One region of the Sphingobium sp. TA15 genome, then DNA from elsewhere that is predicted to be linked to it. Evidence: predicted binding sites of a transcription regulator. Region 1 holds the regulator's gene; each other region holds the start of a gene.
The links. The regulator LexA, encoded in region 1, represses DNA repair genes until DNA is damaged. The targets are predictions, from matches to a motif close to GTTCCNCNCTTGTTCT.

Region 1 (3,362 bases):
TTCTGCCTACGCCCAAAGGGCTTAACGGGTTGCTACTCCTATTACACTACGACCGGGGCCGAAGTGCCGACCGTGCGCTCCTGCATCGCTGCCTTGCTGGTGCTGGGCGGGATGGCGATGGGGCGCGACGCGATCACCCTCAGGCTGGTGGCGGCAGGGGCGCTGGTGGTGCTGGTTCTCTGGCCCGAAGCCTTGGTAGGGCCGAGTTTCCAGATGAGCTTCGCGGCGGTGATCGCCCTGGTGTCGCTGGGCGAGCATCCGGCCTTCCGTACCTTCGTCGCTGCGCGTGACGAGGGGATGTGGCGCCGGATCGGGCGCAATCTGGCGGGCATGCTGGCGACGGGGCTGGCCGTGGAACTGGTGCTGGCGCCGATTGCGCTGTTCCATTTCCACAAGGCGGGAATGCTGGGATCGGTCGCCAATCTGGTGGCGATACCGCTCACCACCCTGGTCGTCATGCCGCTGGAGGCGATGGCCTTGCTGTTCGACCTGGGCGGATGGGGCGCGCCCTTCTGGTGGCTCACGGCGCGGGCACTCGACCTGCTGTTGCTGGTCGCTCATGGCGTGGCGTCCAGCCCCTGGGCGGTGGTGCTGGCCCCTGCCCAGTCGGGCGCGGTGTTCGGCCTGATCCTGCTGGGCATGCTGTGGTGCCTGCTATGGCGAAGCGGGTGGCGCTGGGCGGGCCTGATGCCGGTGTCCGCGTGCATGACGATGATCCTGGCCAGCCCGATGCCCGCCATATTGATCAGCGGCGATGGCCGCCATGTCGCGCTGCGCACCGCCGATGGCGGCATGGCGATGCTGCGCGCCCGCGCCGGCGGATATGCCCGCGACGTCATGGCGGAAAGCGCGGGTCATGACGGCACCTTGCAGGCATTGACGACGCTGCCCCAGGCGCGCTGTTCTCCCGATCTCTGCGCCGTCCGCCTGAGGGGTGGAGGCCGGTACTGGAACCTGCTGCTGACGCGGAGCAGCGTGAAGATCGACAATGCGATACTAGCGCGGGACTGCGCCCATGCGGACATCGTCGTCAGCGACCGTCGCCTGCCGGGCGCCTGTCGCCCCCGCTGGCTGAAGGCGGATCGACGGTTCCTCGCCCGGACGGGCGGCCTGGCCATCGATCTGGACCATGGCGCCATCCGCGGCGCAAAGGCATCGAATGACGAGCACCCGTGGATCGCGCGACCCTCCGCTTGGCCGCGCGGACACAGGGGCGGTCAGTTATAGCGGCGCAGCAACCCGGCCAGCTTGCCCTGGATGCGGACCTGCCGCGGATCGTAGATTTGCGGCTCATAGGCGCTGTTTGCGGGATCGAGCCGAACCTTCGGCCCTTCCCGCCGGAAATATTTGAGCGTCGCTTCATTTTCGTCGATCAGCGCGACGACGATCTGCCCCTCCCGCGCAACGTCGGTGCGTTGGATCAGCGCGAAATCGCCGTCGAGTATGCCTGCCTCGACCATCGAATCCCCGGCCACCTCCAACGCATAATGATCTCCGGTGCCCAGCAGCGCGGCGGGGACTGAAAGCATGTTCTGCCCCTCCAGCGCCTCGATCGGCACGCCGGCCGCGATGCGGCCATGCAGCGGAATCTCCAATATGTCGTTGGCGGCGACCGGCGGCTGGCTCAACGCCGGACCGCTCGTCAGCGGCGCCTTGGCCGGCACGGCCAGCTTGGGCGCACGATGCATGGCGTCGGGCAGCTTGAGCACCTCCAGGGCGCGGGCGCGATTGGGCAGGCGGCGGATGAAGCCTCGCTCCTCCAGCGCGTTGATCAGGCGGTGGATGCCGGATTTGGACCGCAGGTCCAGCGCTTCCTTCATCTCCTCGAAAGAGGGAGACACGCCCCCCTCCTCCAGCCGGGTCTGAATGAAGCTCAGCAATTCCTGTTGCTTGGGTGTCAACATCTCGCCTTGCCCTCCTTGGAACGGATGGAGAACGCATAGGAAACGGAACGGGGCAAGTCAAGCGCCTAACCGTTGGCCGCGTTTACGGGAACGCGGGAGGCCACGGGCCGTTTAAAGCCTGCCTTCCCCGATGAAGGTGAATAGGAGAGAAACATGGCCAACCAGAACAATCAGGGCGGCGATCAACGTCGCGACCAGCAGGGCGGCGACCGCTCCCGCCAGGGTGGACGCCAGCAGCAGCAGGAAAACCGGCAAGGCCAGATGGGCGACGAGCGCCGTCAGGACAAGTCGCCCGGCAAGCAGCAGCGCTGAACGGGTAAGGCGGCGTTCCGGCGCGGCCGATTGTCGCCGCCATCCATCAGGACTGCACGGGAAGGGGGTCGCCTGGGCGGCCCCTTTCCTTATGCGAGGGGGAGGACCGTGACGGGATCGCCGGCGGCTGCCGGGGCCGAACCGGCGGGGCGCAGGATAAGGCAGTCCGCCATCGCCAGTGCGGCGGTGGCGGCGCTGTCCTGCGACGTCACGGAAACGATGCCGGCTTCGGTGCGGAAGGCGCGGAGATAATCGTCCCGTTCCCCTGTGGCGGGCAGCGGGGCGGCGAGCGTTGCGGGCGCGGTGGGCGGCAGGGGCGACGCCGCGCCCATCATATGGCGGACAAGCGGAAGCAGGAACAGGGTCGCCGTCACGAAGGCGGACACCGGATTGCCCGGCAGGCCCAGGAAGACGGCGGAACCCAATATCCCCGCCATCAGCGGCTTGCCAGGCCGCATGCGGATCTTCCAGAAATCGAGCGAGCCGCCCGCCTGGACGAAGGCCGGACGGACGAAGTCGTGATCGCCCACCGACGCGCCGCCGGTCGAAAGAATGATGTCGGCTTCGCTGGCGCGGACGAAGGCCCGGACCGTGCCCGGCAGATCGTCGCGCACGATGCCCAAGTCGACGACGTCGCAAGAGAGGCCGGAAAGCATTGCCGCCAGCATGGGCGCGTTGGATGAGGGAAGCTGGCCCGGCTGCGTCGGCATGCCGGGCGGCACGAGTTCGTTGCCGGTGGAGAGCAGCGCGACCCGCGCCCGGCGCGAGACGGGCAACGCAGCATGGCCGCCAAGCACGGCCAGCGCGATCTGCGCGGGGCCAAGCGCGCCGCCGGCCTTCAGCAAAAGGCCGCCCTTGCGGAAATCGGAACCGGCCGGGCGGACATGGCGGCCGGTCGCCAGCGCCTCGTCCAATCCGCGCAGCACATCGCCTTGGCGCGCGGCGTTTTCCTGGATCAGGATGCTGTCCGCGCCCTGCGGCAAGGGCGCGCCGGTGAAGATGCGGCAGGCCTGGCCGGGTTCGAGCAGCGGCGGCGGCGGCCCGCCGGCCGTGCTTTCGGCAGCGACCTGCCACGGCCCCGGCCATTCGGCGGCGCGAACGGCATAGCCGTCCATGGCGGAAAGGTCGGCCCAGGGCTGGTCGCGC
Region 2 (3,362 bases), 310 kb from region 1:
GTTGAGGCGGCTGGGGAGGGTGGAGAAGAAACCGAGCGCGTCCACCACCGAGCGGCGGGTGGACATGGAGATGTCTTCGCCCGCGATCTTCACCGCCAGCGCTTCGGGCTTGAGGCGGGCGCCGTGGCAGGTCTCGCACGGCATGGCGGTCTGGTATTTGCTGAGTTCCTCCCGCATCCAGGCGGATTCGGTCTGGAGGAGGCGGCGGTTGAGGTTGCCGATGACGCCTTCGAAGGGCTTTTTGACCTCATAGCTTTTCTTGCCGTCGACGAAGCGCAGGGTGACGGGCTTGCCGGCGGTGCCGTGGAGGATGATCAGCTTCACCTCCCCCGGCAGGTCGGCCCAGGGGGTGTCGAGGGAGAAGCCGAACTCCCTGGCGAGGGAGCCGAGAACCTGCATGTAATAGGGGCTGGGCGGGTTGGACTTGGCCCAGGGGACGACGGCGCCCTTCTTGAGGCTGAGGGCTTCGTTGGGGACGACGAGTTCGGGGTCGAACTCCTGCCGTTCGCCCAGGCCGTCGCAGGCGGGGCAGGCGCCCTGCGGGGCGTTGAAGGAGAAGAGGCGCGGTTCGATCTCCGCTATGGTGAAGCCGCTGACGGGGCAGGCGAACTTCTCGCTGAAGACGATGCGGTTTTCGGGGATGCCGGCGTTCTTCATGCCCTTTTTGGTGGAGGTGAGGTCGGCGGCATCGACAGGCTCAGGGCGAACGGAGGTGGGGGTGGGCCCCAGCGCCTCCGCCACGCTGGTGTCGGCGAGGTCGACATAGGCGAGGCCGTCGGCGAGTTTCAGCGCCTGTTCGAAGCTGTCGGCGAGGCGGGTGGCCATGTCTTCGCTGACGGCCAGGCGGTCGACCACCACTTCGATGTCATGCTTGTATTTCTTGTCGAGGGCAGGGGCGTCCTCGATCGCGTAGAGTTCGCCGTCGATGCGGACGCGGGTGAAGCCGGCCTTCTGCCACTCCGCCAGTTCCTTGCGATATTCGCCCTTGCGGCCGCGGACCACCGGGGCGAGGAGATAGAAGCGCGTTCCTTCGGGCAGCTGCATGACGCGGTCGACCATCTGGCTGACCGTCTGGGCGCTGATGGGGAGGCCGGTGGCGGGGCTGTAGGGGATGCCGACGCGCGCCCAGAGGAGGCGCATATAGTCGTAGATCTCCGTCACCGTGGCGACCGTGGAGCGCGGGTTGCGGCTGGTCGTCTTCTGCTCGATGGAGATGGCGGGGGAGAGGCCGTCGATATGCTCTACGTCCGGCTTCTGCATCATCTCCAGGAACTGGCGCGCATAGGCGGAGAGGGATTCGACATAGCGGCGCTGACCCTCGGCATAGATGGTGTCGAAGGCGAGGGAGGACTTGCCGGAGCCGGAAAGGCCGGTGATGACGATCAGGCTGTCGCGGGGAAGGTCGACGTCGACGCCCTTGAGATTATGCTCGCGTGCGCCGCGGACGCTTATGGTGGTCAGCATTCGGTAGACCTCTGCCGAGAAATTTGCGTGAGACTCATGGGGGCGTGTTGTTCCAGATTTGTTCTTGGGAGGCAAGGGCCGGTCCGGCGCAAGATAGGGACTGTGCGGCGAAAGGAAAAGGCGGCGGCTTTGCTCCCGCGCCGGGCTGGGTTAAAGGGCGGGGATGAGCGGGATTTCGGTTCGGATGCGGTGCGGGGCGCTGGCCGCCTTAGTGGCGCTGGCGGGGTGCGGCGGGGGCGTCGAATATCGGCCGGTGAGCGACGTGCCGGTGCGGGTGGGCAAGCCCTATAGCGTCAGGGGCGTGACCTATGTGCCCGCCGCCGATCCCGGCTATGACTATCTGGGCTATGCGAGCTGGTATGGCGGGGAGAGCGGCAACCGGACCGCCAATGGCGAGCGGTTCCGGCCCAAGGCGGTGACGGCGGCGCATGTGACGCTGCCGCTGCCGAGCTATGTCGAGGTGACGGCGCTGGAGACGGGGCGGACGATCCTGGTGCGGGTGAACGACCGCGGCCCCTTTGCCGGGCGGGGGCGGATCATCGACCTGTCGCGCGGGGCGGCGGAGCAACTGGGGATCAGGGCTGTTGGCCATGCGCCCGTGAGGGTGCGGGTGGTGGAGCCGCCGGAGAGGGACCGCAGGAAGCTGCGCGAGGGGCGGCAGGCGCCGGAGCGGCCGGTGGTGGACGCCCGGACGCTCGCCAATTTGCGGGCGCAGTTGGCCGGGCAGGGGCGCTGATGTCGTTCGTGGATGCCGGTCGTCGGTTCGTCGTCCGGGGATGCTGCCGGGCGCGGCGGGTCGGCGGATCATCGAATGGAGAAAACGGTCCCTTCGCAGCGGCGCTATGATGCAGGGCGAGACGGCGATCACCGAATCCGGTTCGGCGGTTCGCTGACGACAGTTTGAAAAGAGATCCCGGAGAGCCCGACAGCTTCCTGGATGCACCCCCGGCCATTCCCTTGCGCCGGGGGTGCTTTTTTATGTGCGCTGCTTATGGGATGTCTGCAATTTTACGTTAGGGAACGCTTGTTTTCTTGACGTAAAATTGTCGTTCGTCCGGGCTGGACCGCATTTGGTCGACGGGGGCGTCGTTGGCCGAGCGGGAGGGGCGCCGGTCGAACGTGTGAAGCCATGTCTTTGGGCCAGGAGTAAAGCTGAGGCTGCGAAGACGGAGGTGATTTGCCGCTCATATCTTCGCTGAGGTCCGCCGCGAGCGGACAGAAGATAGTTGAGGAGACTTTGTCATGATCGCCGCGAAAATGATCGCTGTCGCCGCTTTGCTGGGCGTTGCCGGTACGGCTTCGGCTGTGGAATTCGAATCGAACGGCAGGACTACCGAGGTTCGCTATAACGATCTCGATCTGGCGAGCGCGAAGGGGCAGAATGTCCTGAAGGGGCGCATCTGGCGGGCCGCGTGGAGGGTGTGCGAGCGTGGCGCGACCTCTGCCGAGATCAGGAAATGCCAGACGGTTGCCGCCGACCATGTGCGCGGCGCGGTGGAACTGGCGATCGCCAAGGCCGGGAGTGGCGAGCGCTTTGCCGACAGGGGCAAGGATGAGGTCCGCCTGGGGAATTGAGGTTTTAGGCCTGGGTGCGTTTTGAAGGAAGGCCCGGCGGTTGCCGGGCCTTTTTGTTTTGGGAGCGGAGTGTGATGGGGTGACGTTGCGCATTCCCCCCCCCCACCACCGCCTTTGGCGGCGGTCCCCCTCCCCATCCTCGATGGGGAGGATTTACAGGTGTCAGCGGCCCGCCAGGGCGCGGGCGTTGGCGAGGTAGGTGCGGCCGATGCGGATTTCCGTGTCGTCGGCCAGGCAGGCGGACCAGACGCCGCTGCCGTCGTGGCGCAGCCGGGCGATATGGTCGCGGCGGACGATGTGGGAACGGTGCAGGCGGACGAATT
Region 3 (3,362 bases), 350 kb from region 1:
CGTTCGGCGGAGCCTGCCTAACGGCCGGGTTGGCGACGGAACTTGCCCTTCAACGTCTGTCGATTTTCGAGCGCGTCGCGCAAGGCGTCGGGCGACACCTTCGATGCGCCTTCCAGAATGGCGTCCTTCACGACGGTATCGGCCGCGCGGACCAGCTCGCCCTGGCTGAGCCCTTCAAGCGCGCTTTCAATGCCGGGCCATACCTTCGAAGCGAACTTGAACTTGCCGAGACGGCGTTCAAGAATGCCCCGCGCAGACGCCGCATCCGGCAGCGTATATTCGACCACTTCGTCGAAACGGCGCGCGAGGGCTTCGTCCAGAATCTCGACATGATTGGTCGCCGCCAGCACGAGACTGTCGGTCGAATTCGGTTCCTCCATGAAGGCCAGCACGGAATTGAGAACCCGACGGATTTCGCCGACATCGTTCGGGTCGCCCCGGCGCGCGCCGATCGCATCGAATTCATCGAGCAGATAGACGCCGCGCGTCTGCGCGATCTGATCGAAGAGCAGGCGCAGCTTGCCCGCGGTCTCGCCGAAGAACCGGCTGAACAGCGCTTCAAGCCGTACCGTGAACAGCGGAAGCCGCAACTCGCCGGCCAAGGCCGAAGCCGTCATCGTCTTGCCCGTTCCGGGCGGCCCAACCAGAAGCATGTGCGTGGCCGGTATCTGACCGTGCTCGCGCAGGGTCACGCGCTCCTGCTGCTGGCGTACAACGCGGCCGAGCCGCTTGGCGATCTCGTCGGAGAGCACCATGCTTGAGAGTGCAACCTTGGGATAGGCGCTCTCGACGAGACCCTGCAATTCGCCGCGCGGTCGAGCGAGCGGGATCGGGGTCTGGCCACCGGCCGGCTTGCCAGTCCGGCGCTGATCACGCGCCTTCTGGACAAGCCGTTTCAGCTTCTCAGCATCGTCCGAACGACCCTGGCGAGCTTCCTGAGCGGCGATCTGCAAGGCGATCGACAGGAGCTGGTCTTCGTCCCCGTCGATATGCGAGTTCAGGAGCGCGAGAATTTGTTTAGTCGACATACTCGCCTCCTTTCTTTGGTCTGGCCTCGCTATACTGTTGCTTGCTCAGATGCTTGTGGCTGTCGCTCGCTCCGCGCACGCTATCGGAATCCGTCCAAAAGCGCCACCTTTTCCTCTCTACCACAGAGCTTCCTAACCATTCTTTCGCCCCATGGGGCGTAAAGCCCACCCTGATCAGCGGCTGCCCAACCGGCCGGACCATCGACGGGCATTTCCAGCGCGGGGGAGATTCGGTGCTCGACATGGCGACGGGCCTTGACTCTCTCGACCAAAGATTAGAACAAATGGAGAACATGATGCTGAACCCATTCCCGGAGGTCAACAGGAAGCTTGCGGTCCGAGCCCGCTATAGAGTCTTTGCGCGCGCAGATCGAAAAGATCGAAGGCCGCGGCCGGCGCGCCAAATCGGTTCTCCCCTTCGGGATTGCCGCGATGGACTCGCGTCTGCCAGGCGAAGGGCTCGCCCTCGGCGCGCTGCATGAAGTAGCCGGCGGCGGCAATGGCGCAATCGACGGAGCCGCCGCTGCGCTTTTCAGTGCGGGGGTCGCCGCCCGCACCAAGGGTAAGGTTCTGTGGTGTATCACCAGGCCCGATCTGTTCGCTCCAGCGATCGCGCAGGCCGGGCTGGCGGCCGACCGCGTGATCTATGTCGAAGCGGGCGACGACAAGACCGTGCTCGCCTGCATGGAGGAAGGGTTGCGACATGGCGGCCTCGGCGCTGTCGTCGGAGAGGTCGCTCGTCTCTCCATGACCGCCTCCCGCCGCCTGCAACTCGCCGCTGAAGGTGGCGGCGCCATCGCCATTGCATTGCGACGATGGCGACGTCAGACGGAGGCGGCCGATTTCGGGCAACCGACCGCAGCCATGACTCGCTGGCGGATCTCCGTTCTGCCGTCGACGCCGCTGCCCGTCCCGGGCGTCGGGCGCCCTCGATCGCTTGTCGAGCTGATCCGCGCTCGCGCGGGCGAAAGTGCAGATTTCGAATTGGAGGCGTGCGATGACACGGGTCGTCTCGCTCTTCCTGCCGAGCTGGTCCACCGACCGGCTGCGGCGGAAGGCTGGCGACGCGGCGCATCCGGCTGAGGCGCCGCTCGTCCTGATTGGCCGCGATGGGAACAGGCGGGTGGTGCTGGCGGCAGACGCCGCCGCGCAGGGCGCGGGCCTGCGCGCCGGCATGCCCGTCACCAAGGCGCAGGTTTTGGTGCCGGGCCTCATCGTACAGGACGCCGATCCGGACGGGGACGCCGAGGCGCTCGACCGGCTCGCCGCCTGGCTCCTGCGTTATGCGCCCATCGTGGCACCCGATCCACCGGACGGCATCATCATCGACTCGACTGGCGCCGATCATCTCCACGGCGGCGAAGGCGCGATGCTGAAGGGCCTCATCGGTCGCCTTGCCATGTCCGGGCTCACCGCCCGCGCGGCGATCGCCGACACCTGGGGCGCCGCGCACGCGCTGGCTCGATACGCGGCGCGGCCGACGAGGATTGCGCCACCGGGCCACGGCCGGTCGATTCTCGACCCCTTGCCGCTGACCGCTTTGCGGATCGCCCCATCGACCGTCGAGGGCCTGCGAACACTCGGCTTCCAGTGCATCGGCGATCTGCTGGCGCAGCCGCGCGCGCCTCTCACGCTGCGCTTCGGGCCAGAGATCGACCGCCGCATCGACCATGCGCTCGGAGATCTGGCGGAGCCGATCGAACCGGTCCGACCGTCCGAACTCGTGCAGGTGCGCCGCGCCTTCGCTGAGCCGATCGGCACGGCCGAGACTATCGCGCGCTACATCGGCAAGCTCGTCGTCCAGCTCTGCGCGCTGCTGGAAGAGCGCGGCCTCGGCGCGCGCCGTCTCGATCTCCTCTGCCACCGTGTCGACAATCGGGCTCAGGCGGTTCGCGTCGGAATGGCCACGCCGGTCCGCGACGTCAGGCGGCTGACCCGCCTTCTCTGCGACAAGATCGAGACCATTTCCCCCGGCTTCGGCATCGAGGTGATGACGCTCCGCGCCAGCGACGCCGAACCGCTCGAGCGCAAGCAGGCCGTCAGTTCACTCGTCGAGGAAGCGGCGCCGGACGTCTCGGACCTGATCGACACGCTCATGAACCGTGTCGGCGAGCGCGCGATATACCGCCTTGCGCCGGTTGCGAGCGATGTGCCCGAGCGATCGGTCTGCCGCATCCCGGCGATGGCGGCCGATACGGGGACGAGCTGGCCCGGCCATTGGCCGCGGCCGTCGCGCCTCCTGACCCAGCCGGAGCCGGTCGAGACGGTCGCGCTCTTGCCCGATCACCCGCCGGTATCCTTCACCTGGCGGGGTGTGCACCGGCGCGTGAAGCG
Region 4 (3,362 bases), 770 kb from region 1:
TCCGGGCGCTGGAGTCTCTCTACCGCTCCGCACCGATCAACCGGCTGTTCCGGTCCCAACTGACGATCCCGGAAGAAGGCCGGTCGATCATCCATTTCGACGTGGACGAGACCCAGTTCCACGCGGCGGGGGCGGTGCACGGCACGGTCTATTTCAAGATGCTGGACGATGCGGCCTTCTACGCCGCCAACAGCCTGGTCAGCGACCGTTTCCTGCTGACGACCAGCTTCAACCTGCTGTTCACCCGCCCGATCGGGCCGGGCCGCATCAGGGCGGAAGGGCGCTGGATCAGCGGCAGGCGGCGCGTCTATGTCGCGGAAGCCAGCCTGATCGATGCCGATGGCGAGGAGGTCGGGCGCGGCACCGGCACCTTCATGCGGTCGCAATTCCCCTTGTCGTCCCTGCCCGGCTATGCCGACTGACCCACCCGATGCGCGGCTGACCAGCGCGATGCTGGTCGGCGCGCTGACGCGCCGCTGCGCCGCGGCGGGCGGCTTCGCCACGGTGCTGGTGAAGGGGGACGAGATCAGCGGCTCCATTCTGCTCCAGACGTTGGAAAAGGGGCGGGAACAGGGCCTGTTCGAGCGCGTTCCTGATTATGCGGGCGGCTACAGGCTGGTCCGCTGCGGCCCCGATACGGAAAAGGGGCAGGAGGCCATGGCCCAATATCTTGCGCGTCGGCGTGGATCGGACCCCGATCTGTGGGTCATTGAACTCGACATCGCGGATGCGGAACGGTTCGCCGCTGAAACGATCTGTTAATCGTTGACTCATTTTCCTCGCGCGGGCACAGGCCTCCGACGCTTTCAACGCGCAGGTTGCCGGTTTTCGTCCATGGGGGGCGGATGCGGTAAACACGCAGACGGGGGGCGGCCGGACGTCGGTGTTCTAGGGGTTTTTTGACGTTTCCGGCCAAGAACCGCACGATTTTGAGTTGTAATGAGTTTTCGTCTGAAGGCTGCGATCATCGCGGCATTTTCCCTTTCCGCTACCGCGGCGGTCACTGCGGCCGACATGTCGAGCGCTTCCGAAGCGGCTCCGTCGGTCCTTTCCCTTCCGGGAAGCAATGAGCTGAATGCAGCTCCGGCCGGCGCCAAGCCCGCCGTCACTTTCGCCGCGCCGCGCGAAGTCGTGCAGCCGCTGGCTCCCCTTTCCGACAGCGCCGATGTGAAGGCGGACAATCTCGCCGCCCTGGTGGACGCGCAGGGCGCGCCCGAGGATGTTTCCGGCGACATGAAGTGCCTGGCCGGCGCCGTCTATTTCGAATCCAAGGGCGAAAGCCTGGAAGGCCAGTTGGCCGTCGCTCGCGTCATCATCAACCGCGCCCGCTCCGGCCGCTTCGCCGACAGCCTGTGCGGCGTCATCTATCAGCCCGGCCAGTTCAGCTTCGTGCGCGGCAACGGCATGCCGTCGATCCGCCTGGGCAGCGAAAGCTGGCGCGAGGCCGTCGCCATCGCCCAGATCGCGATGGAGGATAGCTGGAACAGCAAGGCGGAAGGCGCGCTCTATTTCCATGCGCGCCGCGTTTCGCCGGGCTGGGGCAAGCGCCAGCTCGCCGCGATCGACAACCACGTCTTCTATCGCTGACCGTTTCGCGCCGAGCGCGCAGGGGGTGAAGAAGGGCCGGTTCGGGGGCTTCCCGAATCGGCCCTTTCCTTTTGTTCCCTTCATGTTCTAATAAGCGGATATGGAGTCCGATCTTTCCGACAGTTGTTCGCCCCTGACCGACGGCACGGCGCTGGCCGTGGCGCGGGGTACGCTGCGCCTGTTCTTCCGCCACGACATGAGCGGGATATTGGAAGTGCCGCTGCCCAACGGCCGGCGCGCCGACATCATGGCGCTGGACGGGGCCGGGCGGATCACCATCGTGGAGATCAAGTGCAGTCGCGCCGACCTGCTGGGCGACATGAAATGGCCGGATTATTTCGACTATTGCGACCGTTATTTCTGGGCCGTGCCCTCCGGCTTCGACCTGTCGCTGTTCGAAAGCGAGGCGCTATGGCCGGGGCGGACGGGACTGATCGTCGCGGACCGATATGACGCCGAACTGGTGCGTCCGGCGCCAATGGAGCCGCTGGCGGCGGCGCGGCGCAAGGCGGAAACGCTGCGCTTCGCCCGACGGGCCGCGCGACGGCTGACGGCGCTGGCCGACCCGGACCATGCCGCGGAACTGGGCTGGTAGGGCGGAAATCACCTCCACCCATTGCACCGCCGCGACTACTCAACCGACAGGCCGTCGATCGCGCCCCAGCCGGAGGCGCCCATGCCCGCCAGCATATGCCGATGCGCCGCGCGCACTCCGCCCAGGGCGATCACCGGCATGGGGGCCAGCCGCGCCAGGGCCGCGAATCCCGCCCGCCCCAACACAAGCGAACCGGGATGCGAGCGCGTCGGGAAAAGCGGCGAGAGGAAGACGAAATCCGCGCCAGCGCGGGCGGCTTCCGCCATCTGCCGCTTGTCATGCACGGGCCTGCTGTGGAGCAGCGTCTTTCCGTCCCTCCGCCGGTCGCGGCCATGCCAGCCATCGGCGCGCCAGGCCCGCGCCTGCGCCGCCGTGCCGCCCAGCATCAGCACCAGCCGCCGCCTTCGGGCCATCCTGGCGACCCGATCGAACAAGGCGCGGCGTTCCGCCGCCGCCGTGCGATAGTGCCGGAATATGACCCCCGCCCTGCCCTTCGGCAGGCGATCGATAGCCGCCAGCAAGGCGGACTCCCCGACGCGTTCGTCGGTCATCAACCAGATCGTCGGCAGTTTTTTGCGGTGGCGGCGTTGCATGGCCATCGCCTATAGCAGCCCCCATGACGACCGACAGCATCGAAGCCGCAGACCGGCTGGCCGCGAACAGATTGGCCGGGATACGCGCCGCCATGGGCCGCACCGCCAGCCTGACCGGCCGCACCGCCGACGACATCACCCTGATCGCCGTGTCGAAGACGCAGGCGGCGGACGCCATCCGTCCGCTGATCGCGGCGGGCCAGCGGGTCTTCGGCGAGAACCGCGTGCAGGAAGCGGAAAGCAAATGGCCTGCCCTGCGGGATGAGCATGATGGCCTTCAACTGCATCTGGTCGGTCAGCTCCAGTCGAACAAGGCGGCCGATGCGGTCGCGCTGTTCGACGTCATTCATTCGCTCGACCGCCCGTCGCTGCTGACGGCGCTTGCCAGGGCGATGGATGCGGCGGACAGGCGCGTGCCCTGCTTCGTTCAGGTCAATATCGGCGCGGAACCGCAAAAGGGCGGCTGTCCGATCGCGGATGTGCCCGCGCTGATCCGCTCGGCGCGTGAGGCGGGCATTCCGCTGCTGGGCCTGATGTGCGTGCCGCCGGCCGACATCGAACCCGCGCCCTTCTTCGCGCTGCTCGCC

Region 2: the regulator LexA is predicted to act here: its motif matches at 1,514-1,529, upstream of uvrA (excinuclease ABC subunit UvrA).
Region 3: the regulator LexA is predicted to act here: its motif matches at 1,306-1,321, upstream of Sj15T_RS15785 (ImuA family protein).
Region 4: the regulator LexA is predicted to act here: its motif matches at 1,661-1,676, upstream of Sj15T_RS13870 (MmcB family DNA repair protein).

Annotation. Positions count from the first base shown of each region.
Region 1 covers NZ_AP025355.1:17,545-20,906, reverse strand. The annotation lists gene Sj15T_RS00110 (ComEC/Rec2 family competence protein) at 1-1,227, shown strand, start outside; gene lexA (transcriptional repressor LexA) at 1,218-1,904, opposite strand; gene Sj15T_RS00100 (hypothetical protein) at 2,058-2,216, shown strand; gene glp (gephyrin-like molybdotransferase Glp) at 2,306-3,362, opposite strand, start outside.
Region 2 covers NZ_AP025355.1:326,989-330,350, forward strand. The annotation lists gene uvrA (excinuclease ABC subunit UvrA) at 1-1,464, opposite strand, end outside; gene Sj15T_RS01695 (septal ring lytic transglycosylase RlpA family protein) at 1,628-2,200, shown strand; gene Sj15T_RS01700 (UrcA family protein) at 2,707-3,039, shown strand; gene Sj15T_RS01705 (LytTR family DNA-binding domain-containing protein) at 3,202-3,362, opposite strand, start outside.
Region 3 covers NZ_AP025355.1:3,219,623-3,222,984, forward strand. The annotation lists gene Sj15T_RS15780 (ATP-binding protein) at 18-1,028, opposite strand; gene Sj15T_RS15785 (ImuA family protein) at 1,386-2,111, shown strand; gene Sj15T_RS15790 (DUF6504 family protein) at 2,026-3,362, shown strand, end outside.
Region 4 covers NZ_AP025355.1:2,799,991-2,803,352, forward strand. The annotation lists gene Sj15T_RS13855 (PaaI family thioesterase) at 1-422, shown strand, start outside; gene Sj15T_RS13860 (DUF1491 family protein) at 412-762, shown strand; gene Sj15T_RS13865 (cell wall hydrolase) at 940-1,587, shown strand; gene Sj15T_RS13870 (MmcB family DNA repair protein) at 1,688-2,182, shown strand; gene Sj15T_RS13875 (thiamine phosphate synthase) at 2,218-2,781, opposite strand; gene Sj15T_RS13880 (YggS family pyridoxal phosphate-dependent enzyme) at 2,799-3,362, shown strand, end outside.